2 regions of the Cobetia sp. PS-4MA genome follow, and region 1 is predicted to be linked to the other one. Evidence: predicted binding sites of a transcription regulator. Region 1 holds the regulator's gene; the other holds the start of a gene.

The links. Region 1 encodes PhoB, which activates phosphate uptake and scavenging genes when phosphate is short. Its sites were predicted from a motif close to TGTCATANNNNTGTCANA; they were not measured.
Region 2: phbB (acetoacetyl-CoA reductase) is a predicted target of PhoB. The motif match lies at 11,822-11,839, and genes of this name have one in related genera.

The regions. Positions count from the first base shown of each region.
Region 1 covers NZ_CM173107.1:3,919,964-3,934,433, reverse strand. Annotated here, with positions in the region: gene pstA (phosphate ABC transporter permease PstA) at 1-1,031, shown strand, start outside; gene pstB (phosphate ABC transporter ATP-binding protein PstB) at 1,028-1,873, shown strand; gene phoU (phosphate signaling complex protein PhoU) at 2,130-2,855, shown strand; gene cysZ (sulfate transporter CysZ) at 3,042-3,770, shown strand; gene phoR (phosphate regulon sensor histidine kinase PhoR) at 3,876-5,171, opposite strand; gene phoB (phosphate regulon transcriptional regulator PhoB) at 5,179-5,868, opposite strand; gene ubiA (4-hydroxybenzoate octaprenyltransferase) at 6,096-6,977, opposite strand; gene AC26AR_RS16560 (chorismate--pyruvate lyase family protein) at 7,008-7,655, opposite strand; gene AC26AR_RS16555 (NAD(P)/FAD-dependent oxidoreductase) at 7,807-8,991, shown strand; gene AC26AR_RS16550 (HU family DNA-binding protein) at 9,266-9,541, shown strand; gene AC26AR_RS16545 (hypothetical protein) at 9,720-10,076, shown strand; gene AC26AR_RS16540 (DUF2780 domain-containing protein) at 10,160-10,576, opposite strand; gene yccS (YccS family putative transporter) at 10,779-13,031, shown strand; gene recG (ATP-dependent DNA helicase RecG) at 13,112-14,470, opposite strand, start outside.
Region 2 covers NZ_CM173107.1:3,688,636-3,703,105, reverse strand. Annotated here, with positions in the region: gene AC26AR_RS15555 (sodium-dependent transporter) at 1-799, shown strand, start outside; gene AC26AR_RS15550 (DUF501 domain-containing protein) at 920-1,447, opposite strand; gene AC26AR_RS15545 (hypothetical protein) at 1,425-1,754, opposite strand; gene AC26AR_RS15540 (aminoacyl-tRNA deacylase) at 1,812-2,291, opposite strand; partial or broken gene AC26AR_RS15535 (acyl-CoA thioesterase) at 2,387-2,776, opposite strand; gene AC26AR_RS15530 (hypothetical protein) at 2,825-3,646, opposite strand; gene AC26AR_RS15525 (zinc-binding dehydrogenase) at 3,646-4,665, opposite strand; gene AC26AR_RS15520 (alanine/glycine:cation symporter family protein) at 4,882-6,423, opposite strand; gene AC26AR_RS15515 (universal stress protein) at 6,491-6,928, opposite strand; gene AC26AR_RS15510 (hypothetical protein) at 7,328-7,753, opposite strand; gene AC26AR_RS15505 (MalY/PatB family protein) at 7,875-9,038, shown strand; gene AC26AR_RS15500 (tetratricopeptide repeat protein) at 9,556-10,521, opposite strand; gene AC26AR_RS15495 (EVE domain-containing protein) at 10,642-11,121, opposite strand; tRNA gene AC26AR_RS15490 (tRNA-Met) at 11,280-11,356, opposite strand; tRNA gene AC26AR_RS15485 (tRNA-Met) at 11,400-11,476, opposite strand; tRNA gene AC26AR_RS15480 (tRNA-Met) at 11,519-11,595, opposite strand; gene phbB (acetoacetyl-CoA reductase) at 11,965-12,711, shown strand; gene AC26AR_RS15470 (DUF349 domain-containing protein) at 12,962-14,470, opposite strand, start outside.

The DNA.
Region 1 (14,470 bases):
ACGAGGCGGATGCCTCCTTGATCGCGGAGCTCGAGACGACACGCGAGGCACTGATCACCCGTGAGGGGCAACTGCTGGCCCTCCGGGGAGCCCTGGACGCCGGCCAGCTGCTGCTCGGGGGCAATGGTGGTCATGAGGGGCGCATCGCGCTGAATGACATCCGTCATGTCTGGCAGCCGAATGCCATGGGCTTTGGCGGACGACTGTTGCTGACGCTGGAGCGCTTTCGCGACTTCGTCTCCGGCTCGCCCAATGAAGGCAGTGGCGGCATCTGGCCCGCCATCTTCGGTACCGTGCTGATGGTGGTGCTGATGGCGATTCTGGTGATGCCCTTCGGCGTGATGGCGGCCCTCTATCTGCATGAGGTCGCGCATCAGGGGCGTCTCACGCGACTGACCCGCATCGCGCTGCGCAATCTCGCCGGCGTGCCTTCCATCGTCTATGGAGTCTTCGGGCTGGGGTTCTTCGTCTACGGGCTGGGGGCCGGCCTGGATGAACTGTTCTTTTCCGAGCGTCTGCCGACCCCCACCTTCGGCACCGGTGGATTGCTGTGGGCATCGCTGACGCTGGCGCTGCTGACGCTGCCGGTGGTGATCGTGGCCACGGAGGAGGGGCTGGCGCGGGTGCCGCATCGCCTGCGCGAAGGCGCGCTGGCACTGGGTGCCACGCGCTTCGAGACCCTCAGGCGCGTGGTGATACCCGCGGCATCTCCGGCCTTGATGACCGGGCTGATTCTGGCGGTGGCGCGTGCGGCAGGCGAGGTCGCGCCCTTGATGCTGGTCGGCGTGGTCAAGCTGGCGCCGGACCTGCCGCTGGATGACAGCTTCCCGTGGCTGCATCTGGATCGCAAGTTCATGCACCTCGGCCATCAGGTCTATGATCTGGCCTTCCAGAGCAGCGATGCCTTCAGCAGTCGCCCGCTGGTCTATGCGACCGCACTGGTGCTGGTGGTCGTGATCCTGTGCCTCAATCTGAGTGCCATTCGCCTGCGTCACATGCTGGCACAACGTTACAAGGGAGCCACCGAATGAAGCGTGACTCTGCACGTGAGAGCGTCCAGTCGAGCTCGCAGCACCCCGAGGTCGTCAATCCGCAGGACACGTGCCTGGAAACCCGCCACCTGTGCCTCGATTATCAGGCGCAGGTGGGCAAGGAGCGTCACCGGCGGCGTGCGCTTGACGATATCAGCCTGCGCATCGCGCGCAAGCGCGTGACGGCTTTCATCGGCCCCTCGGGGTGTGGCAAGTCGAGCCTGCTGCGCACCTTCAATCGCATGACTGATCTCGATGAGCAGTCACGCCTGAGCGGCAAGGTCTGGCTGGAAGGCGAGGACATCCATGCCCGGGGCGTGGATGTCCCCATGCTGCGCCGGCGCGTCGGCATGGTGTTCCAGACGCCCAACCCCTTTCCGATGTCGGTCTACGAGAACGTGGCCTTCGGGCTGAGGCTGGTCGGCGAGAATGACAAGCGCCATCTGGATGACAAGGTCGAATCCTGTCTGCGGGCCGCGGCGCTGTGGGAGGAAGTGAAGGACCGGCTGTTCGACAGTGCGCTGGGGCTTTCCGGTGGCCAGCAGCAGCGCCTGGTGATCGCGCGCACGCTGGCGGTGGAGCCGGAAGTCCTGCTGCTGGATGAGCCAGCCTCGGCGCTGGATCCGATCTCGACGCTCAAGATCGAGGAGCTGATCCGCTCGCTGCGCTCACGCCTGACGTTGGTCATCGTCACCCACAACATGCAGCAGGCAGCACGTGTCTCGGATGCCACGGCCTTTCTGCATGAAGGGCAGCTGGTGGAATATGCCCCGACCGATCAGCTGTTCACCAACCCGCGTCGTCGCCAGACCGAGGACTACATCACCGGCCGTTTCGGGTGAGATCACCGAAGCGGCACTGCAGGTGGCTGACACGTGTCTCGCGCGGGACGTTGGCGGATGGGCCATCGCGTTGTGGATATTTCAGCGCGGCGCGAGATTCGATTGGCGTCCCGGCGCTCGAGTGAAATATAACTGCAATCAAGAGGCGTCATGCTAGGAGGGAGCCGCCTGCGCCAGACCCTGCTGCAGCGCTTCTACATCAATGCCACATGTCAGAGACCGCCTGCCTCGGCGGATGACTTCCCGGGAGAGGGTAATGGATATCACCAGCGATTCGCACGGCAAGCACATATCCCAGCAGTTCAATCACGAGCTGGATGCGCTGAAGACACACCTGCTGGCCATGGGCGGTCTGGTGGAGAAGCAGCTGCAGGATGCCGTCACGGCCCTGCTGGAGGGTGACAGCGAGACGGCGACACGCGTGCGTGACAATGACAAGGCCGTCAACGACATGCAGCTGAAGATCGATGACGAGTGCACCCGCGTGCTGGCGCGCCGTCAGCCGGCGGCCTCCGATCTGCGTCTGGTGCTGGCCGTGATTCGCGCCACCTCGGATCTGGAGCGTATCGGCGATGAATCCAGCAAGATCGCGCGCAATGCCATCTCGCTGGTCGAGAACGGCCAGAGCCCGCGTGGCATGGTCGAGGTGCGTCACCTCAGTCAGCATGTGCGCAGCATGGTGCGTGACTCGCTGACCGCCTTCGCCCGCTTCGACACGGATCTGGCGCTCAAGGTACTGCGTGAGGACGCCTCGGTGGATCTGGAATACCAGAGCGCGATGCGTTCGCTGATGACCTTCATGATGGAAGACGCGCGCCAGATCACCCCGGTGCTCAACGTGATGTGGATTCTGCGTGCGCTGGAGCGTATCGGGGATCACGCCGACAACCTCGCCGAGTACGTCATCTTCCTGGTCAAGGGCGTGGACGTGCGTCACACCGACACCCATGACCTCCAGCCGCAGGATCTCGACAAGCCCTGACGTGCAGGCCCCTTCCCCGGGGCCTGACGCCTGTCTGCCGATGACGCCCCGCCTCTGTCCCGCCGACGGAGTGCGGGGCGTCTGCCATTCGATGCGCCGACAGCTGCGTGGGGCGGGTGGTAGTGCTAGGGTGTGGCTCCGGCCGCCTGAGGGCAGCCGCCTTTCACGAGATGACGAGGACGTCGCATGATTGATGCCGTATCGGCGCTGGTCCGCGGGACCCGCATGGTCTATACCCCCGGGCTACGCCGTTTCGTGTTCGTACCACTGGCGATCAACCTGGTGCTCTACAGTGCCACGCTGTGGCTGTTGTTCAGCCAGTTCGAGGGCTGGATCGATTACTGGATGCTCAAGGTGCCCAGCTGGCTGGAATGGCTGAGCTGGTTGATCTGGCCGGTGCTGGTGCTGAGTCTGTTGCTGGCGGTGTTCTTCACCTTCAGCCTGGTGACCAATCTGATCGCGGCGCCGTTCTACGGCATTCTGGCCGAGAAGGTTGAGCATCGTCTGGATGGCACCCTGATCGAGGATGAGCGTGGCCTGGTGAAGATCGGGATCGACTCGCTGGGGCGCGAGATGGCCAAACTGGGTTACTTCATTCCCCGCATGATCGCGCTGTTCATTCTCGGCTTCATTCCGGGCCTGAATCTGCTCTCACCGCTGCTGTGGGGGCTGTTCTCGGCCTGGAGCATGGCGATCCAGTATCTGGACTATCCGATGGACAACCATCAGGTCAGCTTCGGCGACATGAAGCAGCGTCTCAAGGCGCGCTGGTGGCCGTCACTGACCTTCGGTGGTGCCGTGTTCGTGCTGACGCTGGTGCCCTTGGCCAACCTGCTGTTCATTCCCGGGGCCGTGGCGGGTGCCGTCCTGATGTGGCAGAGCCACTACCGACAGCTGCCTGCCCCGCGCCGCTGAGCCAGGCTTTATCGCGAGCGTTGATGAACGCAGATACCACGACGCCCCGCCGTGACCTCATGCAGAGGGCGCGGCGGGGCGTTCGTGTCAGTGGGGCTGCAACCGTCAGGCAGTCGTCGCGCAGCGGCGTTCCGCCGGGAAATGACAACGGAAGCGTGCGCCCTCGCCGGGCAGGCTGTCGATCTCCAGGCGGCCCTGATGGCGGATCAGCACATGCTTGACGATGGCCAGTCCCAGCCCGGTGCCACCAGTGGCGGTGCTGCGTCCCTTGTCGATGCGATAGAAGCGCTCCGTCAGGCGCGGTAGATGCACGGGATCAATGCCGTCACCGTCATCCTCCACCTCGACCATCACGCCCTCGGTGGTGCTCTGGCAGCGCAGCGTGATGTGGCAGTCTTCCGGCGTGTAACGCACCGCATTGAAGACCAGATTCGAGATCGCGCTTCTCAGCTCCTGCTCCTCACCCATCAGGGCCAGTCCGGGCTCGACCTCCACCGTGATGACATGCCGCTCCTTCGAGAGGCCTTCGGCATCTTCCCGGATACGCGTCAGCAGCTGTGCCATGTCGATGCGACGTCCTTCGCCCGACAGCTCGTCGGTCTCCAGGCGCGACAGGGTCAGCAGATCCTCGACGAGGTGCTGCATGCGGTCGGTCTGACTCTGCATCTGTCCCAGGCCACGCTGCCAGCGCGGGGGCAGGTCATCGGCATAGTCGGAATAGGTCTCGAGGTAGCCGGCCAGTACCGTCAGCGGCGTGCGCAGCTCATGGGAGACATTGGCCACGAAATCGCGGCGCATTTCCTCGAGACGGTAGAGACGGGTGACATCGCGCACCATCACCAGGCGCTCGTTGTCACCGAACAGGGTGATGGAGATCTGCAGGGTCAGGTTGTCGGAGAGCGGCGATTGCAGGGTCAGCGGCTCACGATAGGCCAGCCGATTGAAGTAATCGATGAACACGGGGTCACGCAGATAGTTGGTGACGTGCTGGCCGCGGTCGTGACTGGCCTTGAGGCCGATCAACTGCTCGGCAGCGCTGTTCCACCACTCCATGTCGCCGTGATTGTCGAGCATCACCAAGCCATCGCGCATCGCTTCCGAGGATTCCTGGATGCGGTTGAGGATACTGCGCAGTCGCTCCTGCGCCTGACGCTGACCCTTCTGGTAGCGATACAGACGATCGAGCAGATCCCCCCAGACGCCATCGCCGGGCGGCGGCTCTTCATGGGGGTTGGTGATCAGCCAGGTGTAGAGGCTCTTGAGGTGCTTGAGATGGACGAACAGGTACAGCGCCAGCCCCAGCGCCAGGCCCCAGCCCAGCAGGCCGAGCAGTCCGCCGACCAGCCCGAAGCCGCCCGCCAGATAGCCCAGCCGCCATAGCTCGTTCGTCCAGTAGCGCATCCGCGTCTCAGGCCTGGGCGCTGAAGCGATAACCGGTACCGCGGACGGTCTGGATCAAGTGCTGATGCCCCTCGCCCAGCGCCTTGCGCAGACGACGAATGTGCACGTCCACGGTGCGCTCCTCGACATAGACATTGCCGCCCCAGACCTGATCCAGCAGCTGGCTGCGGGTGTAGGCGCGCTCCTGATGGGTCATGAAGAACTGCAGCAGGCGGTATTCGGTGGGGCCGACCTCCAGGGAGTTGCCGTGTGCGGTCACGCGGTGGCTGGCGGGGTCGAGCATCAGACCCTCGACTTCCACCGACTCCTCGACGCCCTTGGGCGTGGTGCGGCGCAGCACGGCCTTGAGGCGTGCCACCAGCTCGCGTGGCGAGAAGGGCTTGGTGATGTAATCGTCCGCCCCGGCCTCGAGCCCCTGGATCTTGTTGTCTTCCTCGCCCTTGGCGGTGAGCAGGATGATCGGCAGCTCCGCCGTGGTCTCGTCACGCTTGAGGCGGCGCGCCAGTTCCAGCCCGCTGGTGCCGGGCATCATCCAGTCCAGCAACAGCAGATCGGGCTTTTCATCGACGACGATGGCGTGGGCGTCCTGGGCATTGTCGGCCTCCAGCACGCGGTAATCCGCCATTTCCAGGGCGACGGCGATCATCTCGCGTATCGAGGATTCGTCGTCGACAATCAGTACGGTCTTGGAGCTCATCGCTAGATCCCATGCAGCAGTCGGCGCACGCGCCAGAATGACAAGTCGATGACGATTACAACCTGCTTATATGACAGTGAGATGACAATCGCCAGCTTGGCAGCTTGCCGCCCGGCTTGCCAGCGAGTCCCTCAACTCTCTCAAGGCGTGAATGTCACGCCTCGCCGCACGAGGAAGGTCGCTGGCAGACCGGATGAGGACTCGGGCCCGTTGGCCGGAAAGAGGGGTCAGGCAGCTGGCCAGGTCGCCAGCGCGATGCCCGCGAAGATCAGCAGGCCGGACCAGTGGTTGTTGAGAAATGCCTGGAAGCAGGGGCCACGCTCCCGCTCGCGAATCAGGCGCTGCTGCCAGACGAAGGTCACGGCCGCCGCGGCCAGCCCCAGCCAGTAGAAGATGCCCAGCGCCAGGTGCAGGCCGATGCCGATCAACACCGCCAGCATGCCCAGCTGCAGCAGACCGATCATCAGCGTGTCGGCGCGGCCGAACAGGACGGCGGTGGACTTGATGCCGACCTTGAGATCGTCATTGCGATCGACCATCGCATAGGCGGTGTCGTAGGCCACCGTCCACATCAGGTTGGCCGCGAACAGCCACCAGCCATAGGTCGGCACCTCCTCAAGCGTCGCCGCGAAGGCCATCGGAATCGCCCAGCCGAAGGCGGCACCCAGCACCACCTGCGGCAGATGATGGAAGCGCTTCATGAACGGATAGCTGGCCGCCAGTAGCACGGCGACGATCGACAGCAGCACCGTGGTCAGGTTGGTGAAGCACACCAGCACGAAGGCGGCCGCGACCAGCACACCGAACAGGGTCAGCGCCTCGCGCTCCGTGATGCGTCCTGAGGTCAGCGGGCGGTCCCGGGTGCGTTCGACATGCTTGTCCCAGTGGCGATCCGCGTAGTCGTTGATCACGCAGCCGGCGGCACGCATCAGATAGACACCAGCCACGAAGATCAGCAGCGTATCGCGGTCCGGTAGCCCATCGGCCGCCAGCCACAGGGCCCAGAGGGTCGGCCACATCAGCAGCCAGGTGCCGATGGGGCGGTCCAGACGAGTCAGGGCGAGGTAATCGGCCAGTTTGGACGGGCGGGAAGCGGATGACGCTGACATCAAGACTCCTGATCGAACGGCAGTGGGGAATCAGAGTTCCAGAGCGTGCTGGAACCGAGGGGTGAAACCTTCCTGGACCAGTACCCGGAAGCGACCGTGCGAGAACATCGAGCGGCGCATCCACAGGCTGGCGGTGCGTGCCAGCGGCTGCGTGCTGGCAAGTCTCAGTGGCGCCCGGCTGACATCGATGGCGCTGCGGGTCAGGTCGGGCTGGCGGAACAGCCAATGGCCCAGCGAGCCTTCGCCGAGCGTCGAAAGACGGTGGCCATGGGCCAGGTCCAGCGCCGCCAGCGAGCGCGCGATCACCCAGGGCTCATCGCCATGACACAGGGCCACTTCGCGCCGCCAGACATGGCGTCGTGGCGCGATACCCAGCATCCGCGCCTCATCCCGCCGGGCAGGGCCGGTGTCCTGCAGCAGCAGGCGCACGCGCAGCCCCTGACCATCGAGCATGCGCATGGCGTGATCGAGACGCTGGGTCAGCGAGTCGCTGGAGGACAGCCATGGCCACCAGCCGGCCGGCATGACGCCTTGCAGGCTCGCGGCGGGCTGCCAGTGGCGGCGGACCGCCGAGTCCATCGCTCTCTGGTGAGCGCAGGGAGTGCTGAGTTCCGAGCGAGACATGGCCCGGATGGCGATCTTGCCGGCAAACGCTGCCGAGTGGGAGTGACAGACCACGATGAATTCCCTGTCAGGATGACAAGTGGCGAGTCTAGCACGCCCGAACCGCAAGGCCTGCAGCGTGAGCATGCCCGCGCCAGTGGCAGGCTGGTATGCTGGGGCCCGACTACCCTCTTTTCCTCTCGGATCGATCTCAGGAGATGGCGCCATGCGCGACCCTCGTACCCTTGTCATCATCGGCACCGGCATGGCCGGCATTGGCTTGGCGCGTGCCCTGCGTTCGCGTGACAAGGACAGTCGACTGATCCTGGTCAGTCAGGACAGTGGCCACGATTACGCCAAGCCTCTGCTGTCCACCGCCTTTGCCAAGGGCATGAGCGCCCGGGCATTGGCACGGCAGACCTCCGTGGCCCTGGTGGATGAACTGGACGCCGAGCTGCGCACCCATCAGCGAGTGACGAGCATCGATACCCACGCGCGACAGGTCTGGCTGGGCGAGGAATGCCTGGCCTATGACGAGCTGGTGCTGGCACTCGGTGCCGCGCCGCGGCGACCCTTCCCCATCGATGACTCGGTCGGCTCGCGCGTGATGAGCATCAATGATCTCGATGACTACGCCGCCTTCAGCGCCACGCTGACGGCAGCGCGTGAGGCGGGGGAGAGTGGCCGTGTCGTGATCGTCGGTGCCGGTCTGGTGGGGTGTGAATACGCCAATGACCTGAAAGCCGCAGGACATGAGGTCACCCTGGTCGCGGCGGAAGACACTCCGCTGGATGGCTTGCTTCCCCAGGCGCTCGGCCAGCGACTTGGCAAGGCCTTCGATGCCATCGGCGTGCGTCGGCTGCAAGGCGAGATGGTCGAGACCATCACCGCCGGCAAGGCAACGCAGGCACCTGTCAGCGTGGTACTGCAGAGTGGTCATGCGGTGGAGGGCTCGCTGGTGCTGCTGGCTACGGGGCTCGCGCCACGCATCAAGCTGGCACAGGGCGCGGGGTTGAGTGCTGGCGGGGATGGCATCCGCGTCGATCGTCACCTTGCGACCTCCCGGCCGCATGTCTGGGCGCTGGGAGACTGCGCCAGTGTCGAAGGGGTCAATGCCATGTACGTGCAGCCCCTGCAGGCCGCGGCTCGGGTGCTGGCCGCCAATCTGTGCGGCGAGGCGGTCGAGCTCGACTGGAAGGCCTGGCCCGTGCTGGTCAAGACACCGGCGCTGCCCATCGTGGCCTACCCGCCTCGGACGGCCGTGGCGCGCTGGGACATCACGGGCGAGGGAGATGATCTCGATGCACGCGCTCTCGATGCGAACGAACGCTTGATTGGATATGCGTTGACAGGCGCCTCCGTTCGCAGGAAAGTCGAGCTGGCGCGGCAGGCACCGCCGTTGCTAGGCTAGGCGATGCCATGGCCGATGGTCGCAGACCCCTTGAAGCCAGCGTAGTCAGGCACGATAGTGAAGTTTCCGTCACAGAGCGTCAGGCGAGAATCAGGGACGACGTGTTACCGGTGACGTTCACCCCGTGAAAGGGGGACCCGGTATGGCATCGCCCAAGCGCCATGCAATGCCAGCAAGTGCAGCAACATCCGTGCAAGAACAACATCCGTGCAAGAACAACAATGAATCGGCGGCTGAGCCGCCCGTGCAGAATGCCAAACCAGGAGGGCTTTTCATGCGCAAGCCAGAACTCGCTGCGGCCATCGCCGAGCGTGCGGATCTGTCCAAGGACAAGGCTAGTCAGGTGTTGAACGTGATTCTCGACGAGATCACCCACACGGTCGCCAAGGGCAACGATGTTTCATTGATTGGTTTTGGCTCCTTCACGGTGCGTCAGCGTGCAGCGCGTACCGGCAAGAACCCCCAGACAGGCAAACCCCTGACCATCCCGGCCAGCAAGACAGTGGCCTTCAAGCCGGGCAAGTCATTGAAGGATGCGGTGACCAAGTAAGTCTGGTCCACGCCGCCGCGCCCCTGCTGGCGTGGCGGCCCGCCATGCTTGCCCGATGTCAGTATCGATGCCACCGGCTCCGCCACTCGGGCCCGGTGGCATTTTGTCATGGACGGTATCGATGGCTGTTCGCGGCTGACCGCTTGACCGTGCCGCCTCTCAAGGAAGGATTGACGCCATGAAGCTCAAGTTGCTGTTGTGGGTACTGGGCCTGCTGCTCAAGCGTGCCTTCCGGCGCGACCCCGAATTTCGCGCTCAGCTCGAGACGCGTTCGCTGGATTGGGGCGTTGCCACGGAGGATCTGAGCATCGCGCGTCATTATCGGATGTCTCGGGAAGGTGTGACCTCCGGCACCGGTCTGCCGGTGGATACGGAGCTTGAGCTGCGCTTCGCGGAGGCTGAGAGTGCGGTGGCCTTCCTGCTCAAGCCGTCTCCCAAGGCCTTCTTGAATGGCATGATGGAGCAGCGCGTGCGTCTGGTCGGGGATTCCGCCCAGCTCAATCGTCTGCAGTCATTGCTCAAGCGGATTCGCTGAACCGACGGCCATGCCGTAGTGACCGAAAAAAACGCCCCGCTGATCTGCTCAGCGGGGCGTTTTTCGTGAGGGCACGCAAGGTGTCACAGCAGATGCTTGAGGCCCGGGATGCCCTCGATGACCTGGTCGACCACACCATCGCCGGCTTGCTCGCGCGCATAGCTCAGCGTCTCATCGGCCACGCCACGTGCCTGATCCATGTTCAGGTCCAGTCCCATCAGCTTCTGGCCCAGCTCCAGTGCTCCCCCTCCGCTGCCTCCGGTGAATGCACTGACCGCCCCCATCAGGCCGCCCATGAGGCCACCGCCCCCGGACTCGGCGGCTTCCTCGCCAGCGCTGCCGATCAACCCTTCGGCGCCCGGAATGGCCCCCAGCAGTGATGCCGCCGGCCCATCCGGGCCCTGTTCACGCACGAACTTGAGAATGAGGCCGACCGCCTGTTCGGCAATCTCCGGTGACAGCCCGAGGGCGCCAGTGACACGTTCGATGAGTGGGTGCATCGGTATTCTCCATGAAATCCGGGGTAGGCATGAGTGGGTAGCATGAGTGGGTAGAGTGGCACGGACGGAGAGTTTGGCGCCTGAAGCGCTTGCCAACGCTTGTGTGAGCCGGAGCTATCGGACACGGCAGAACAGGGTGGTATGCTAGCGGCATAAATCTAAAGTCTAATGCGCTGCTCGCGCCCTGGTCACGGAACACTTCATGACACGCTCCCTGCAACACTCGCTCATCCACTCCCTGCGTCGACTGTGGACGCTGGATGCCTTCAGCTATTCGCTGCGCATGCTCATCGCGCTGGGCGGTGTGATGGCGGTAGGGTTCTGGCTGGACGAGATGGCGCTGGTGATCCCGCTGTTTCTCGGCGTGATTGCCTCGGGACTGGCGGAAACGGATGACCATTGGCGCGGGCGACTGCGCGCGCTGGGAATGACGCTGGCCTGCTTCAGCATCGCCGCCGTCTCGGTGGAGCTGCTGTTCGGCATGCCGCTGCCCTTCGTGATCGGCCTGGCGCTGGCCACCTTCACCCTGCCGATGCTGGCGGCGATCGATGCCCGCTACGGGGCCATCGCCCGCGCCTCGCTGATTCTGGCCGTGTACACCATGATCAGTCTCGAGCAGCAGCATGGCGATGGGCAGATCGCGCTGCTGGAACGCAGCCTGCCCGAGTGGCTGCGTGAGCCGGGACTGGGCATCAATCTGGTCCAGCCGTTGCTGCTGGTGATCGGCGCGACCTGGTATGGCCTGCTGTCGGTATTGTGGTGCGCGCTGTTCTCGCGTCAGCCGCTCAAGCACAGCATGGCGACCCTCTACCGTGAACTGGGCCGCTATCTGATTCTCAAGGCTCAACTGTTCGAGCCACTGCGCAACGTGGATCGCTCGGCGCGTCGTCTGGCGCTGGCGGAGCAGAATGGTCGCGTGGTCGTGGCGCTCAACCAGACCAAGGAGATGGTCTTCCGGCGTCTCGCCGGGCGGCGCGACACCAGCAAGCTGGATCGCTACCTGCGGCTCTACTTCATCGCCCAGGATCTTCATGAGCGGGCCAGTTCGAGCCATTACCCCTATGGCCAGCTCAGTGATGCCTTCTTCCACCACGATATCCTGTTCCGCTGTCAGCGCCTGCTGGAGCAGCAGGGCGGCGCCTGCAAGGGGCTGGGCCGGGCGCTGCTGATGCGTCAGCCCTTCGAGGCCAGTGACAGCCAGCAGGCGCTGGAAGACCTCAACGCCTCGCTCGAGTATCTCAAGCAGCAGCATCGTCCTGAATGGCGTCATCTGATGCAGGCGCTGGAGGCGCTGGCGGGCAACCTGCGGTTGATCGAAGGGCAGATCGAGCGACTCGGCGATCTGGAAGCCAGCAGCAGCGAAAGCGACAACAGCCTGCTGGACCGCTCGCCTCACGGCACGCGGGACATGCTCGAGCGCATTCGCAGCCATCTGACCCCGCGCTCGCCGATCTTCCGTCACTCGCTGCGCCTGACCGCGACCCTGGTGGCCGGCTATGGCGTGCTGCTGGCGGTCCACCCGACCCAGGGCTACTGGATTCTGCTGACGGGGCTGTTCGTCTGCCGGCCCAGCTTCGGCGATACCCGGCGCACCCTGGCTCAGCGCATCGTCGGTACCTTGATCGGCCTGCTGGCTGGCTGGGCGCTGATCAGCCTGTTCCCGGCCCCCACCCTCCAGGCCGGCATCGCCGTGGTCGCGGGGGTGCTGTTCTTCGCCACGCGCGGGTCACGCTACACCCTGGCGACGGCGGCCATCACCCTGATGGTGCTGGCCTGCTTCAACCAGGTCGGTGATGGCTTCGATCTCATCTGGCCGCGACTGTTCGATACGCTGGTCGGTGGCCTGCTGGCGGGGCTTTCCGTGGTGTTGATCCTGCCGGACTGGCAGGGCCGCAAGCTCTATCGTCAGGCCGGTGTCAGCCTCAAGACCAGCGGGCGCTATCTGGGGGAGGTGCTGTCCCAGTATCGTCACGGCAAGCGCGATGACCTGGCCTACCGCCTGGCGCGGCGCAATGCCCACAATGCCGACGCCGCCTTCTCGAGCCTGCTGGCGACGGCGCGCAAGGAGCCGGGCCATTTCCGGCGTGACGTGGAACCGGGCTTCGGCTTCCTGCTCCATGCCCATACCGCGCTGGGGTATCTGTCGGCATTGGCGGCGCATCGTGGCGAGCTGGAATCCACCTCGTCCGCCAGCAGCGGCATCGAGACGCTGTTGCGCCATGGCGAGCGTCTGAGTCAGCAGCTGACGACATTGGGTGAGCAGCTGGAGGCGGGCGGCGAGATCACCCTCACGCTGGAAAGCGATCATGAGATCGCGGCGCTGGAGGCCGAGATCGAGCAGGTCGAGTCCACCACCGGGCGCCTGGCGCTGTCACAGCTGATTCTGGTGCTGCGGCTGTTGCAGCCGCTGGAAAGTGCCGGCACCCAGCTGATCAAGGCCAGCCGCGCCAGCTGAGGGCTGGCGCGGCTGGCAAGTGGCCAAGTGAACGAGTGACCAGGTGAACGAGTGCGTTGGGGGACAGGTGGGCAGGGCGCTCAGACGGCGCCGTATTGGCCAGCCGCCTCCCCCAGCCAGCGGCGGATCAGGGGCTCCGCGGCCTGGGGGGCCTCAGTGAGAATGGCGTCGGCCAGGGTGGTAGTCGGGGCGATCAGGTCACTGTCACGCTCGAGATCGGCGATCTTCATCCCCGCCAGTCCCGTCTGACGCGTGCCCAGCACTTCGCCAGGCCCGCGCAGCTCCAGGTCCTTCTCGGCGATCTTGAAGCCGTCGGTGGTCTCGCGCATCACCGCCAGGCGTTGCCTGGAGTGCTGAGAGAGCGGCGGGTGATAGAGCAGCACGCAGAAGCTCTCGGTGCTGCCACGCCCGACACGCCCGCGTAGCTGGTGCAGCTGCGACAGGCCGAGACGCTCGGGGTTGTCGATCACCATCAGGCTGGCATTCGGCACATCGACCCCGACCTCGATCACCGTGGTGGCCACCAGCAGGTCATGTTCGCCTTCCTTGAACGCCGCCATCACCTCGGCCTTCTCGGCCGCCTTCATGCGGCCGTGCACCAGACCGATGGACAGCTCCGGCAACGCCTCGGTCAGCTCGTCACGCGTCACCTCGGCGGCCTGACAGGTCATCACCTCGGATTCCTCGATCAGCGTGCATACCCAATAGGCCTGACGACCCTCGGCGCAGGCGGCGCGAATGCGCTCGACCACCTCGGGGCGCCGCGGGTCGGCCACTGCCACGGTCTGCACCGGGGTACGTCCCGGGGGAAGCTCGTCGATCACCGAGAGATCGAGATCCGCGTAGGCGCTCATCGCCAGAGTGCGCGGGATCGGCGTGGCGGTCATGATCAGCTGATGGGGGGTCAGGCCGCCGGCCTCGCCCTTCTCGCGCAAGGCGAGACGCTGATGCACGCCGAAGCGATGCTGCTCATCGACGATCGCCAGCCCCAGGCGCTGGAAGGTCACGTCGGCCTGGAACAGCGCGTGAGTCCCGACCACCATGCGTGCCCGGCCATCAGCGATGGCCGCCTTGGCATCCAGCCGCGCCTTGCCCTTGAGCTTGCCGGCCAGCCACGCGACCTCGATGCCCAGCGGCTCCAGCCATTCGCGGAAGTTGCGATAGTGCTGCTCGGCGAGAATCTCGGTGGGGGCCATCAAGGCGGCCTGACAGCCGCCACCGATGGCGATCAGAGCCGCCATTGCCGCCACCACCGTCTTGCCCGAGCCCACGTCGCCCTGCACCAGGCGCAGCATCGGCACTTCGCGCGCCAGGTCACGGCGTACCTCATCCAGCACACGGCGTTGGGCGCCGGTCAGCGAGAAGGGCAACTGGGCAAGAAAGCGGGTGCTCAGGCCACCGCTGGCGCTCAACGAGGGGGCGCCATCCTGCTGGATGCG
Region 2 (14,470 bases), 230 kb from region 1:
GGGGTTGATCGGCTACGTGCTGACCCTGCCGGGCGCCGATGAAGGCCTGAGTGTCTATCTCACCCCGCAGTGGGATCGCATCTTCGATGCTGACCTGATGCTGAGCGCGATGGGCCAGGCATTCTTCTCGCTGTCGCTCGGCGTGGGGGCAATGCTGATCTACGGCTCCTATCTGGGGCCGGAGCAGAACCTGCCGCGTCTCGGCGTGCTGGTGACGCTGATCGACGTCGGCATCGCCTTCCTGGCCGGCCTGCTGGTGATTCCGGCCATGTATGCCGCGCGTCATCTGGGCGTCGAGATCTTCGATGCCGACGGCCTGCTCAAGAGCTCCGACACGCTGCTGTTCGATACGTTGCCCGCGCTGTTCGGACAGATGGGTGGCGCGGGAGACGTCTTGATGGTGGCGTTCTTCGCGCTGATGAGCGTGGCGGGCATCACCTCCTCCATCTCGATGCTGGAAGTGCCGGTATCCTACGTGGTCGAGCGTGGCTGGCTGGGACGGCGTGCCGCCACCCTGGCCGTCGGGGCCGCCATCATGGCCATCAGTCTGACCATCGCCGCCAACTTCGGGGCGCTGTTCGGTCTGGTGATCATGTTGACCACCCAGTACAGCCAGCCACTGGTCGCGCTGGTGATGTGTCTGCTGGTCGGCTGGGCAATGTCGCGCCATGCGCTGCTCAAGGAGATCCAGAGCGGGGCGCCGGACATCGAGTCCAGCCTGTTCTGGAAGATCTGGCCGTGGTACGTGCGCCTGATCTGCCCGCTGTGCATCGCCTTGGTGTTCGCGCACTCGCTGTAAGCCGAAACGCCCCCTGCACGACGCAAGAAGCCCGCCAATTGGCGGGCTTCTTCGTCTTGTGCCTCCTGGCCGACGGCCTCTGCTCGAGGGACTGAGTGTCGGCTAGATCGCAGGCAGGGCTCAGGGCAGCTCGGATAGCACGTCGTAGTTGGCATCGACCCAGTGCCCGATGGCATTGCCCTCGGCATAGGCGAGATGCTGGGCGTACTGGGTGTGCAGGCAGCGCACCTGATTCCAGTCGCGGATGCCGCCGACGCCACGCTCACGCATCAGCTCAGCGAAGCCCTGGGACTCGATGGCGCTGCGCTCGGCCTCGCTCATGAAGCTCCAGCGCTCGGCGACATAGGCTTCATGACTGGCACGATAGCGCGCCAGCAGTTCCTCGTCGGTCTTGAGGCTCTCTTCCAGCTCCTTGATCACGCCTTCGGCCTCGATGCGTGACAGCGAGATCTTGAGGCGCTCGTCGCACAGCCAGTAGAGGGTCGGGAAGGGCTTGCCATCCACCAGCGAATGCATGCGCAGCACCAGCGGGGTGCCCTCGCCATCGGTGGCGGCCACGGCCTGGATGCCGCGCGGCTTGCGCCCGAGCTGGCGCTCGATGATCTCGAGCTCACGCGCGTCGGGACTATGATTGGTCAGGATCACCATGCTTGCAGTCAGGCTCCAGCACACACTTGTTGGACCGGGAGACGGCCCGGAAGAACGCCTGGTTGAGCTGCTGGGGGCTCGGCACATAGCCATGCCACTCGCGCTCGCAGTAGTCACTGCCGCGCGCCATCAGCTCCGGGGCCAGACGATTGAACCAGTCATCATAATCGTAGGGGTCAAGGCCCGGCAAGCTGATGTGCGGGTAGTCGGCGAAGCGCTCGCCGAACCACTGCTCCAGCGAGGCCTCGACCTGCGCATGCAGCTCGGTCATGTCCGGATAGATCCACTTGCTGTAGCGAATGCCCATCGGGCCTCCTCGCTGGCGTGGCGGCAGGGAGCGTCAGGGTGACAGGTGGCGAGAGCCTCAGTCCTCACGCGCCAGCGGCGCGAACTGCCCATTGCCCAGTTCACACAGTAGCGCGGGAGCGAGACCGATCTCCAGTCCTCGGCGTCCACCGCTGATGAACATCTCCTTCACCCCCTCGGCGCTGTCGTCCACCCACAGCGGCAGCCGCTTCTTCTGGCCCAGTGGACTGATGCCGCCGACCACATAGCCGGTGGCGCGCTCGGCGGCCTCGTGGGGGGCCAGGGCTGCCTTGCGGGCATGGCAGGCACGCGCCAGGGCCTTGAGGTTCAGCGTGCCGGTGACGGGCACCACGGCAACCACCAGCGACTGGCGAGCACTGCTGCCTTCCAGCTGACAGACGAGTGTCTTGAAGACCCGTGCCGGCTCAAGCCCCAGCGCCTGGGCAGCCTCTTCGCCATACGCAGGCGCCCGAGGGTCATGGGCATATTCCAGGGTACGGTGAGGCTTGCCCTTGAGCAGCTTGAGCGCGGGTGTCATGCCGGTACGCTCCCGGCGGGCGCCGTGCTGTGCGTGCCGAGCGCGCGGGCCTTCTCGCGCAGGGCAGCGAGATCCAGCTCGGCGCTGTCAGTGTGTTCGTGCAGGTGGGAGAGCAGGGTCGTGCGCAGCTCGCCTTCGATGCGCTGCGATTGCTTGGCGTGATGATCGAACTGCACCAGCACGCAGTGGCCACGCGCCCCGCAGATACCGCGCTGCCAGGCTTCCTGGGTCACGGTGAAGGAGCTGCCGCCAAGCCGCGACAGCCAGGTGCGAATCTCGACATCCTGGCCGTATTGCAGCTCGGCGAGAAAGTCGACCTCGATGCGCGCCATGATCAGCGGCCATTTGCGCGGGTCGAGATCCGGCACGAAGACGCGGAACAGGTCATTGCGCGCCCACTCGAACCAGGCCGGCAGGCGCGTGTTGTTGATATGTCCGAGGGCATCGGTATCGAAGAAGGCCGGCTCCAGCGTCTTGAAGTACATGTCATCGCTCCTGTGCGTCCTTGCGGGCTTTTCAGCCTATCAGGAAGCTCAGACGCTGGCTGTACGCCGTGCGGCTAGTCGTCGTTGCAGCGGTGTGAACACGCCCAGCCATGCCGTCGCGATCACGAACCCCAGCAGGGTGCCCGCCGCGACCCCCATGCTCGGGTAGCTGAGCGAGACCACCAGTGAATAGCACAGCAGCGAACCAAGGCCCGCCGGGTAGTGCTTGATCACGGTGGCGACAGCGGCCGTCCCCTGAGTCAGATGCAGAATGATCAACAGCGGATACATGGTGACAGGGAAGGCCGCCACCAGCCCGGCCCAGGACGGTGGCAACAGATGGGCCAGCGCGGTGATGCCGAACACGATGCCGGCCGCGAGGCCCGCACGCGCCAGCAGCGAAGGCCACGAGAACGGGGTCTTGCGACTGCGGGTTTCCGGTACGTCGCGGTACAGGCGCATGCACAGCATGATGGCGATCAGCGTCACGATCACGCCGCTGACGCGGGTGAACTCGAACTGCGCCAGGATCACGCTGGCCGCCAGCCAGCCCAGCAGGCCACCCAGAGTACCGTTGATGACACCGCGCAGCCCCTCTGCACGCCCGCATAGCCAGTAGCCGACCCCCAGGGCGAGGGTCGAGGAGAATCCGGCCAGCGTGTAGATGGCACTCTCACCGGCGAATTCGGGGGAAATCTCGACCCCGATGAAGCCCAGCGTGATGGCCGTGCCGAGCGGATAGCCGGACAGCAGCCCGGCCATGCGCGTCGAGAGACGCTCCGCGATCAACGACAGGCCGATCACCACCGCGACCGAAATCAGCAGCTTGAGCAGCTGCAGGCCAAGCTCCCCATGCAGTACCGCTGTCATCAAGTGGCGTCCCAGAACTGGCGGCGCAGCAGGGAGATCTTGCCCAGTGCCTTGCCGGAGGCCTGATGTCGGTGTGCCTCGGCGACTTCACGGAAGTCGAACTGGCGCTCGTCCAGGCGCACCTTGAACTCGCCTTCCTCGACCAGTTCCACCAGCTTGCCCAGTGCCTGACGCTGCTGCTCGTGACCGATGCCGGCGCTGAGCGGTAGCAGGATCGACAGCACTTCCAGGCTGCGACTACCGGCATGCAGCGGCGAGAGATCTACCGTGGTGCGCGCATTGATGGTCACGATGCGCCCGCCCAGCCTGCTGGCGGCGAAGCTGGCGGCCAGGTTGTCACCCCCGACGCAATCGAAGACCAGATCAAAGCCCTGGCCAGCCGTCAGGCGCTCCACGTAGTCGGCCACCGCTTCCTCGCGGTAGCGAATGACGTGGTCCGCGCCACAGGCACGTGCCAGCTGCGCCTTGTCATCCGTGGAGACGGTCGTGGCGACTTCCGCACCGATGCATCGGGCGATCTGCAGTGCGACATGACCGACACCGCCGGCGCCGCCGTGAATCAGTACGCGTTGCCCCGCCTCCAGCTGGCCACGTTCCACCAGCGCCTGCCAGGCGGTGATGAACACTGCAGGCAATGCCGCGGCTTCCATGAAGCTCAGGCGGCGGGGCTTGCGGGTGATCAGACGCTCATCGGCGATCATGTAATCCGCCAGCGCCCCGGGGTGAGACGCGACACCCCCGGCAAATCCGAGCACTTCATCGCCCGGTGAGAAGGTCAGCACATCGTCTCCGACGGCATCGACGATGCCGGCGACATCACCATGCAGGATGCAGGGTTCGGGGGGGAGAAGGGCGACCTGCCCGCTGGCCAGCTTGAGATCGAGCGGGTTGACGCTGGAAGCGGCGACGCGAATGCGCACCTGTCCGGGGCCGGGTTCCGGCAGTGGGCATTGCGTGCATTCGAAGTCGGCATCCGGGCCGGGGTTGCGCAGCACCATGGCGTGCATGGAAGCGAGCATGAGACGTCCTCGTTGAAACGAATTCCGGCCAGTTCGGCCAGTGAGCGCCACACCCTACCCATTGCGCTGCGCCGCGGCAATGCGACTTGGGTGGTTTCCGCCGTCCTGGTGACGGAATTGCATGATCGACAACGAAAAAGCCCCTGCCGAAGGGCAGAGGCTTTGGGTCATGCGGCGGGTGACGACTGCGTCAGACCCGCCTGAGAGGGAGAGGTGTCACGCGTTCTGGCGCTTGGTCTCCTTGTCGATCGGGGCGATCTCGCCGGACTTCAGCTTGGCGAGGTACTGGCTCAGCTCGCGCTTCACGACCGGCATCAGGTAGTAGAGACCGATGATGTTGGCGATGGACATGGCGAAGATCATGGCGTCGGAGAAGTCGATGACCGGACCGAGGCTCATGGAGGAGCCGATGACCACGAAGGCGAGGAAGATCAGCTTGTAGACGATCTCGGCACCCTTGCTCTCACCGAACAGGTAGGTCCAGGCTTTCAGGCCGTAGTAGGACCAGGACAGCATGGTGGAGAAGGCGAACATCAGCACCGCCAGCGCCAGCACATACGGGAACCACGGGAAGGCGGTCTCGAAGGCGTAGGACGTCAGCTGGACGCCGCCGAGGCCTTCGACCTGATAGGCGCCGGTGATGACGATGACCAGTGCGGTCATGGTGCAGATGACGACGGTATCGATGAACGGTTCGAGCAGCGCGACGATGCCTTCGGTGGCCGGCTGGGAAGTCTTCACGGCAGAGTGGGCGATGGCGGCGGAGCCGATACCGGCTTCATTGGAAAAGGCGGCGCGCTTGAAGCCCTGGATCAGTACGCCGACGATACCGCCGCCGACCGCGACCGGTGCGAAGGCACCTTCGATGATGGCGCCGAAGGCCGCCGGAATCGCGCTGAAGTTGAAGCCCAGAATGATGAGAGCCGCGATCACGTAGATGACCGCCATCATCGGCACCAGCTTCTCGGTGACGCGAGCGATGGACTTGATGCCGCCGATGATGACCATGCCGACGATGGCGGCCATCACGAGACCGAACAGCCAGCCGTAGCCGATCAGGAAGCTGGCATCACCGCCGGTGACGTTGACGGCCTGCTGATAGGACTGGTTGGCCTGGAACATGTTGCCGCCGCCGATGGAGCCGCCGATGGCGCAGATGGCGAAGAAGATCGCCAGGATCTTGCCAAGCCCGGCCTTGCCATTCTCCGCGAAGCCCTTGGACAGGTAGTACATCGGGCCGCCGGAGATGGAGCCATCGGCATTGACGTTGCGGTACTTCACGCCAAGGGTACATTCGCAGAACTTGGAGGCCATGCCGAGCAGGCCGGCCAGAATCATCCAGAAGGTCGCGCCCGGTCCCCCCAGCGAGACGGCGACCGCGACACCGGCGATGTTGCCCAGCCCGACCGTGCCGGAAAGCGCGGTGGCCAGTGCCTGGAAGTGGGACACCTCGCCTTCATCCTTCGGGTCGGTGTAGTCGCCCTTGACCAGACGCACGGCATGCCCGAACAGACGGAACTGCACGAAGCCGAAATAGAGCGTGAAGACGACGGCAGCGATGATCAGCCAGCCGACGATCAGCGGGAACTGGGTGCCTGCCACCGGCACGGAATAGAAGATGGTGGAGACGATCGGATTGACGATCGGCCCGACGATGTCACTGATGGCCTGATCCATGCCTTCGGCACGGGCAGAGCCTGCGGCCATGAGCGCTGCCATGGCAGCAGCCCAGGGGGCAAGGGAGCGGAATCGACTCATGAGAAGGGACCTCGGGAGCATGTTGTCATTGTTGTGGGATCAGTCTGCGGACGCCTGGCGTCATCCATCAGGGCACGACGGTGACGGGGACCGAGGCTTCCTGGATCAGATGCGCGGTCACGCTGCCGAAGATACGAGAGCGCATGCTCTCCCCCTTGCGACCGACGATGATCTGCTCGGCATTCACTTCCCGCGCCAGCAGGCTCAGGATCTCGGCGGCGTCACCGTGACGAACGCGGCCTTCCACCTGATACCCCTCCTTCTCGAGCTCCGTGATGGCAGGCGCGAGAACGCGCTCGCGTGCCAGCTTGATCTCGCTTTCACGGCGACTCGCACGCTGGGCGTTCTCTTCCGGCGTGTTGAAGCTGTAGGGCGACCATTCGACGACATAGCAGAGAATGATGCGGGTTTCGGGGCCGACCAGCGTCGCGACGCGCTTGGCGTGTGCGATGGCACTGTCGCCGCCCGGCGTTCCATCCAGTCCGACAATCAGGGAGGTGGTCATTGAGAGCTCTCCAGAAGCTTGCCGGTCACTGTGTCTCGGCGACTCGGCCAGCGGATTCTTGTTGAATTACCGTTCTTGGACGGTTGAAAGCACTTTACTCCTCGGCAGGTGCAGAAATCCCTGCGTTTATCATGCTTCATGAAACGGTGATTAAACGTAAAAGGGCGGCAGGAGGCGCCTGGGGAAGGAGTCAGGCAGACACGCAGGAGGAGGCATGTGGAGGAGAGTCGTGCCCACAGAGACGAGCCGTACCAGTCAGGCTGGCAACGAGGTTCGCCTGGAGTGCCCCACCACGCTTGTGGCCGGGTGGTGGGCGCCAGAGGTGGGGCGGGGGAAGGTGTCGTTGTCGTAGCGGGGAAGGGCATGCGCCCATGTGTCAAGGGACGACCGGGACAAGCGCTAGATCAGGCGCTGGTGGGTCAGATCCTTCCAGGCGCTTTCCATGGGCCAGGCCAGCGGCTTTCTGAGGTGGTCGGGCAGTGCCATGAGTGCGGCATCCGGACTTTCGTGCTCACGCATGCGTATCCAGCAGTACGCCCAGGCGCAGGCCTCGTCCTCATCCTGCGGCAGCGGGCGCACCGGCATCTGCATCAGCAGGAACAGGGCGGCCTTGGGAGCCCACAGTGGGGCGCCGCCGTCATGGGCCCAGCGTTCCAGCTGCTCGCCTTCCGGATTGCTCTCAGGCTGCCCCAGCTTCGCCACGCGGGCCGTATCGGCCAGCAATACCGCCAGGCGCTGGCTGTCGCCTCTTCCATGGGTCAGCCAGGCACGCAACAGGCCGGGGAGACCGCGTTGTGCTTGCGGGTAAAAGGTGTCTTCGGACATGCACAAAGCCTTATGCTGTAGTCATTCCACGGGGTTGTCCGCCTGTTGCCGGCGGTTCGAGCGGCAGGTGGTGCCTCATGTCTTCATGGCTCGCATGGGCCAGCACCGGGAGAGATTCTACATGGAGCACGATTTCATCACCCCCATTGACCGCAGTCAGTATCCCTCCCAGAAGTGGGAGCGCTACGGCGCGGATGTCCTGCCGCTGTGGATCGCCGACATGGACTTCAGCGCGCCGCCGGCCGTGACGCGTGCGCTGGCGGAGCGGGTTGCTCACCCGATCTACGGCTATGCCAAGCCCTCTCAGGGGCTCGACGACAGTCTGCGCGACTGGAGCCGTGAGCACTATGGCTGGGAGATACCACGTGAGGCCATCGTCTGGCTGCCCGGCGTGGTGCCGGCACTGCATCTCGCCAGCCTGGCATTGACGTCAGAAGGGGCGGGGGTCGTGACGACCACGCCGATCTACCCGCCCTTCCTGCAGGTCGCGCAGAAGACGGGGCGTATCGCGCAGATGGCGCCATTGGCGGAGCCTGCCGAGCCAGGTGGCCTGTGGCAGCTGGACCTCGAGGCACTGGAAGCCGCGATCACCCCCGAGACGGAGCTGCTGCTGTGGTGCCATCCACACAATCCTACCGGCCGTGTCTGGCGCGAGGAAGAGCTCGAGGCGCTGGCAGCACTGGTGGAGCGTCATGATCTGCTGGTGGTGTCCGACGAGCTGCATGCCGACCTAGTGGTGGACCCCGCATCGCGGCATATCCCGCTGGCCAGCCTCAATCCGCGCCTGGCGGCGCGCTGCGTGACACTGTGGGCGCCGTCCAAGACCTTCAACACGGCGGGGCTGACCTTTGCCTGTGCGGTGATCACCGATCCGGACCTGCGTCAGCGCTTCGTCGCCGCGACCCGTGGCCTGATGCCGGATATCAATGTATTGGGCATGGTGGCGACGGAAGCGGCGTGGCGTGAGGGAGAGCCGTGGCGTCAGGAGCTGCTGGAGGTGCTGCGCGGCAATCTCGATCTGCTCGAAGCGCATGTGGCCGGCTGGGAGCGCGTTCGCATGACGCGCCCTCAGGCGACCTATCTGGCCTGGCTGGACATGCGTGAGGCCGGCCTGGGCGATTCGCCTCAGCAGACATTGCTGGAGGAGTGCGGTGTCGCGCTTTCCGATGGGGCCGACTTCGGCTGGCCGGGGTTCGTGCGCCTGAACTACGCCACCACACGTCAGCAGCTTGAGCAGGCATTGCAGCGTCTCGATGAACGCCTGAAAGGTGCGCTGCAGGGGTAGTCAGATGTCTGATCTGGATCAAGCGCCGATGAGATGCTGGCAGGAAGTGGCGAGCGAAACCTTGAATTGAGAATCATTATCGATAACTCTGAGGGCAGGCCGTTCATCGTGAGCGGGCATCCTCAGGAGGGATGATGATGAGACATGAGCTGGCAGAGACATCTCGTTGGGCGCGAGCCGATGTTGAGTCGTCCGGCGTGATGGCATGTCGAGAATGGTGTTGCAGGGGCGGGAGTCTTCGGTTGGCCAGGGCGAAGGAGGCGGGGGTCATCACGCCCGCGCTGGAAGAGCTCCCGCCTGGCTGTCCGCTCAGCGCCCGCGAAGCGCGTGCGAGGCCATCACTGCTGAAAGGGTGGACGCGTCGGGGCGGCTGAATCCAGGGCTCATCCGCATCCTTTCCCACCCTGCTGCACGCACACGCTTCACGACATTCATCCGCTACCTGCGACAAGGGGCCCCGAGGACAGCTCACGTCCTCGGGGCCCCTTGTCGTGGGAAGGTGGTTGCCGTCTGCGACTCAGTACATCAGGGCGAACAGCTGGCGGCGGAAGCGCACGGTCAGCTCATGGGTCGCGCCGAGGGCATCGAACACGCGCAGCAGCGTCTTGCGGGCCAGATCATCCCCGTATTGGCGGTCGGTCTTCATCAGGCCGATCAGGGCATCGAGCGCCAGCTCGTAGTGGCCATCGGCAAGATCACGCATGGCGCGCTGGTAGCGGGCCTCGCTGTCATCCCGCTCGATCATGGCCTGGACCTCTTCCGGGCTCGGCGCCTCGGCGATGAAATCGATGCGTGCACGCACACCACGCGCCTTCGGGCCATCGCGGTCTTCCGGCTTGAGGGAGTCCAGCAGCTGGCGGGCCTCTTCGCCGTTGCCTTCGGCAACCAGGACCGAGGCGAGCTGGATGCGGTAGTCCGGTGTCTCGGGGGATTCCTGCGCCAGCTGCTGGTAAATCGCCTTGGCGGTCGCCAGATCGCCGGTTTCCAGTGCGCTGGCGGCCTGCTCGACGAGGCTGGGGCCGGCACCGGCAGCAGGCATCACCTTGTGCTGCTCGAGGAACTGGCGAATCTCGGCTTCCGGACGGGCGCCGGTGAAGTTGCCTGCCAGACCGCCCTGGATGACCAGCTTGACGTCGGGTACCGAGCGCACTCCCAGCTGGGCAGCGATGTCCTGCTGTTCCTCGGCGTTCAGCTTGGCGAGGATGAAGCCACCGGCATACTCACGGGCCAGCATCTCGAGAATCGGCGTCAGGACGCGACAATGCTCGCTCTGGGGAGACCAGCAGTCCAGCAGCACCGGTACCTGCTGCGAGGCCTCGAGGATCTGCTGCAGATTGCTCATGTCGACATCGATGATGTAGGTGTTGGCGTCTTCTGCCTGGCGGGGGGCGCTGGCAGCAGCTCCTCCTACCACGCCTTGCGGTTGGGCGGCGGTGGTGTCATTGCCGGTCAGTGGCTGGCCGGTATTGGGATCGATGATCATGATGCATGCCCCGGAAGTGTCTGCGATTCAAGGCTCGCACGCGAGCCGGCTGGCCTGATGATGCGGGCCGCGGCGGGCGAGTTCAAGATGTGCAGGGGTCATCTGGTGCGGGCGGGGGGCTCAAGGCTTGAGGTCGTCCCCGGCCAGGCGGGCGATGCATTGGATCTCGTCCTCGCTCAATGGCATGACGGAAAGGCGGGCACGGCGGACCAGGTGACTGTCGGCCAGCTCGGGCTTCTCCTTCAGGCGCGCGATGGGAAGTGCACTGCGCAGCGAACGCAGATAGCGCAGGTGCGGAGCGACCCAGCGCGGCGTCTTGCCGGCCTCGAGGTCCGCCATCTGGCGAGGGTCGAAGCCCTTGTGCTCGGGGTCGCTGGCTGTCGGGTCCGGCAGGGCGAGCTCGCTGACCACGGCCAGCCCGACCACTGCAGGTACCTTGCAGCTGGAGTGCTGGATGAGCACGACATCCCCGAGCTGCATCTCGCGCAGGAAGTTGCGCGCCTGATAGTTGCGCACGCCATCCCAGAGTGCCGGCGACTCGCGGCGCAGGTCTTCCAGCGAGAAGGCGTCGGGTTCGGTCTTGACCAGCCAGTGGCGCATGCAGGCACTCCTTCGAGACTGACGTGATGAGTGTGAAGGTGATGGGCGTGGAGAATGGGAGGAATGAGGTCCGGGCGCTGGCCTCGTCGATATCCTCGCACAGGAATGTCACGCATACGAAAAAGGCCTGATGCAGGGCATCAGGCCTTTCGAATTCTTGGTAGCGGGGACCGGATTTGAACCGATGACCTTCGGGTTATGAGCCCGACGAGCTACCAGACTGCTCCACCCCGCAACACTGGGTACTGCCTTTGCTCCAACTCTGACGCATCAGAGGTTGGTAGCGGGAACCGGATTTGAACCGATGACCTTCGGGTTATGAGCCCGACGAGCTACCAGACTGCTCCATCCCGCAACATCACGTTGTTTCCCAAGTGCCGAAACTGCTGGCGCTTGCTGGTAGCGGGGACCGGATTTGAACCGATGACCTTCGGGTTATGAGCCCGACGAGCTACCAGACTGCTCCACCCCGCATCAACGTGGGGCGTAGTATAAGGATATACAGTGCTGAGTCAACCGTTATCCCGTAATCAGCCGGAAGACTTTCCTGAGGCGGCCAGGCGATGGGGGGGAGCGAGGGTGATGGAATTGACCTCAATCAATGTGAGAGATCTGCTACATACTTTCCGTGGGAATCCTGTCCATACTGAGAGTGACACGCCTCGCGCAGGGCGGTGACAGTCTTCACCGAGCGCACGGTTGTCGCCATGCTGTCAGAGACGCCTGTCAGTGTTTGTCGTTACCGGAAGATCGCCAGCCAGTCGATGAGCGATCAACGGCGAAATGCCATGCTGTGCTCCCTTGCGGGCACAGGACGTTCCAGGAACAGGGAGAGACAATAACATGACGCAAACAGCACCCGTTGCATGGGTCACCGGTGGCACCGGTGGCATCGGTTCCGCCATCTGTCGTGAGCTGGCGAGCCAGGGGTACCAGGTGATTGCCGGTTACAGGAACAAGGAAAAGGCAGAAGGCTGGTTGCAGGAACAGCGTGCTGCCGGGTTCGAGAACATCGCGCTTTCCGGTATCGAGCTGGACAACTTCGAAGCCTGTCAGGCAGGCGTCAATGAAATTCGCGAGCGCTTCGGGCCGGTGGCCGTGCTCGTCAACTGCGCAGGGATCACGCGTGATACCTCCATGCGCAAGATGAGCTACGAGCAGTGGCGCGAAGTCATCAACTGCAACCTCGATAGCGTCTTCAATACCTGCCGTGCCGTCATCAATGACATGCTGGAGCACAAGTACGGCCGCATCGTGAACATTTCCTCCATCAACGGCCGCAAGGGCCAGTTCGGTCAGGTGAACTACTCGGCCGCCAAGGCGGGCATGCATGGTCTGACCATGGCGCTGGCACAGGAAACCGCGACCAAGGGCATCACCGTCAATACTCTGTCGCCGGGCTATATCGCCACCGACATGATCATGAAGATTCCGGAAGAGATTCGTGAATCCATCCGCGAGACGATTCCGGTCAAGCGTTATGGTCAGCCGGACGAGATCGCTCGCGCGGTGGCATTCCTCGCGGACGAGAAATCCGGTTTCATCACCGGTGCCAATCTGGACATCAATGGTGGCCAGTTCATGGGCTGATGTCCGTTCGTGCTCATGCGCCCCGGCGTCTCGCGACGTACCCGCAGGGTGGCAGAACCCGGCAGGGCGGAAGAGGCCATCAAGCGTACAAGAGGCCGCAGAGCGCACTCACAGGAACCAGGATCTGACAGGAGAGGGGCAAGCGCACTTTTCCTGTCGTGAAAACCACGAAGCCCCCGTCTCTCTCGAGACGGGGGCTTCGTCGTCGTAGGGTGCCGGTCAGCTGACTGTCTATGCCGACCCGACGCCGTCAGTGGTTGAACAGGGCATCGAAGCGCGGCAACTCGGCCTGCCAGGCTTCCCAGTCCAGCGGACCATTGGCCAGCAGCGCATCCAGCACCTCGTCGAGTTCCTCATCACGCTCAAGGCGCTCGCCCAGTTGCTGATTGATGCGGGCCACCTGAACGGTCAGGCGCCGCGATTCGTCTTCCGCACCCAGCGGCGCCTCGAACAGGATCGCCAGATGGACACGCAGCTCCGCGAGGCGCTCATTGGCGGCGTTGGCGCTGACCGGCTCGGCACGGCGCATCTGGTTGCGCGCGGCATTGGCCTGGCGGCTGGCATCGTCGAACGCCGATGACTCGGGGAGTTCGACATCCTCGATATTGCCCTGGCGTGCACTGGCATCGGCGACGGCATGTTGCTCCAGCAGGTCGCGCCACTGCTGCCATTCCTGGCGCAGCTGCTGGGCATGGAGTTCATCCAGGCGCTGTTCGCGACGCTTGAGAATGCCATTCCAGCGCCGACGCATGCCGTCACCGCGCTTGCCACGCGGCAGGGCACCCAGCGCGTCGGCTTCCTTGAGCGCGTCGTCCAGCTGGGCGGCGTCTTCCAGGGTCGTCGGTTCCCAGCTATCGAGGCGCTCGATCAGAGCCTGCCATTGTTCGAGGCGGACCTGCTCGCGCGTGTCACGCGCTTCACGGTCCTGATCACGTGCGGCGAAGATGCGGTCGCAGGCGGCGCGGAAGGCAGACCACAGGCGTTGCTCCTCGCCCTTGGGGGCACGGCCCAGTTCCCGCCAGCGAGTCTGCAGTGCCTTGGCCTGCTCGGCGCGCGCACGTGCCGGAGCGTCTTCATCGGCCAGCGCTTCGGCGGCGTCCACCAATGCCTGCTTGGCCGCGGCGATCTCGCCGGCGCGCTGGTCGATCAAGCCTTGCAGCGCGGTCAGCGCTTCACCGAAGCGATGCGACAGCTGGCGGCCCGGGCCTGCCGGTACCGGAGTGTGACGGCGCCACTCTTCGCGTGCGCGGTCGCGGATCTGGCGCAGGGCGTCCGGGTCCGCATCGCCCATGGCGTGTCCATTGAGCGATTCCAGCTGCTCACAGAGCGCCTCACGCATGGCAAGGTTGTGCTCGCGTGCCTGCTTGCGCGCTTCGCGGTAATCCTGCAGCTGTTGCTTGATGCTGTCCGAGGCGCTGCGGAAGGACTGGCTGGACTCACGGCTGGCAGCGGCATCGCCCAGGCTGCGCCACTGCTGAATCAGTTGCTGATGCTGGCGGTCGCGCTGCTCATCACTGAGGTCCTCGCGCTCGGCCAATGTGGTGATGGCTTCCAGCAGCTGTTCACGCTTGGGAGCGGCGACGAAGTTCTGCCAGTCACGCAGCTCCGCGACGCGAGCGCCCAATTGACGAAGGCGCGTCTGACGCTCGCTGTCGAGCTGGCCTTCGGTGCGGTCGCGCAGTGAACGATGCAGGCGACTGGCGGGCTTGAGCTTGCCGGCTTCCAGGTAGGTGTCCAGCTGATCCAGTTCGGCGCTGAT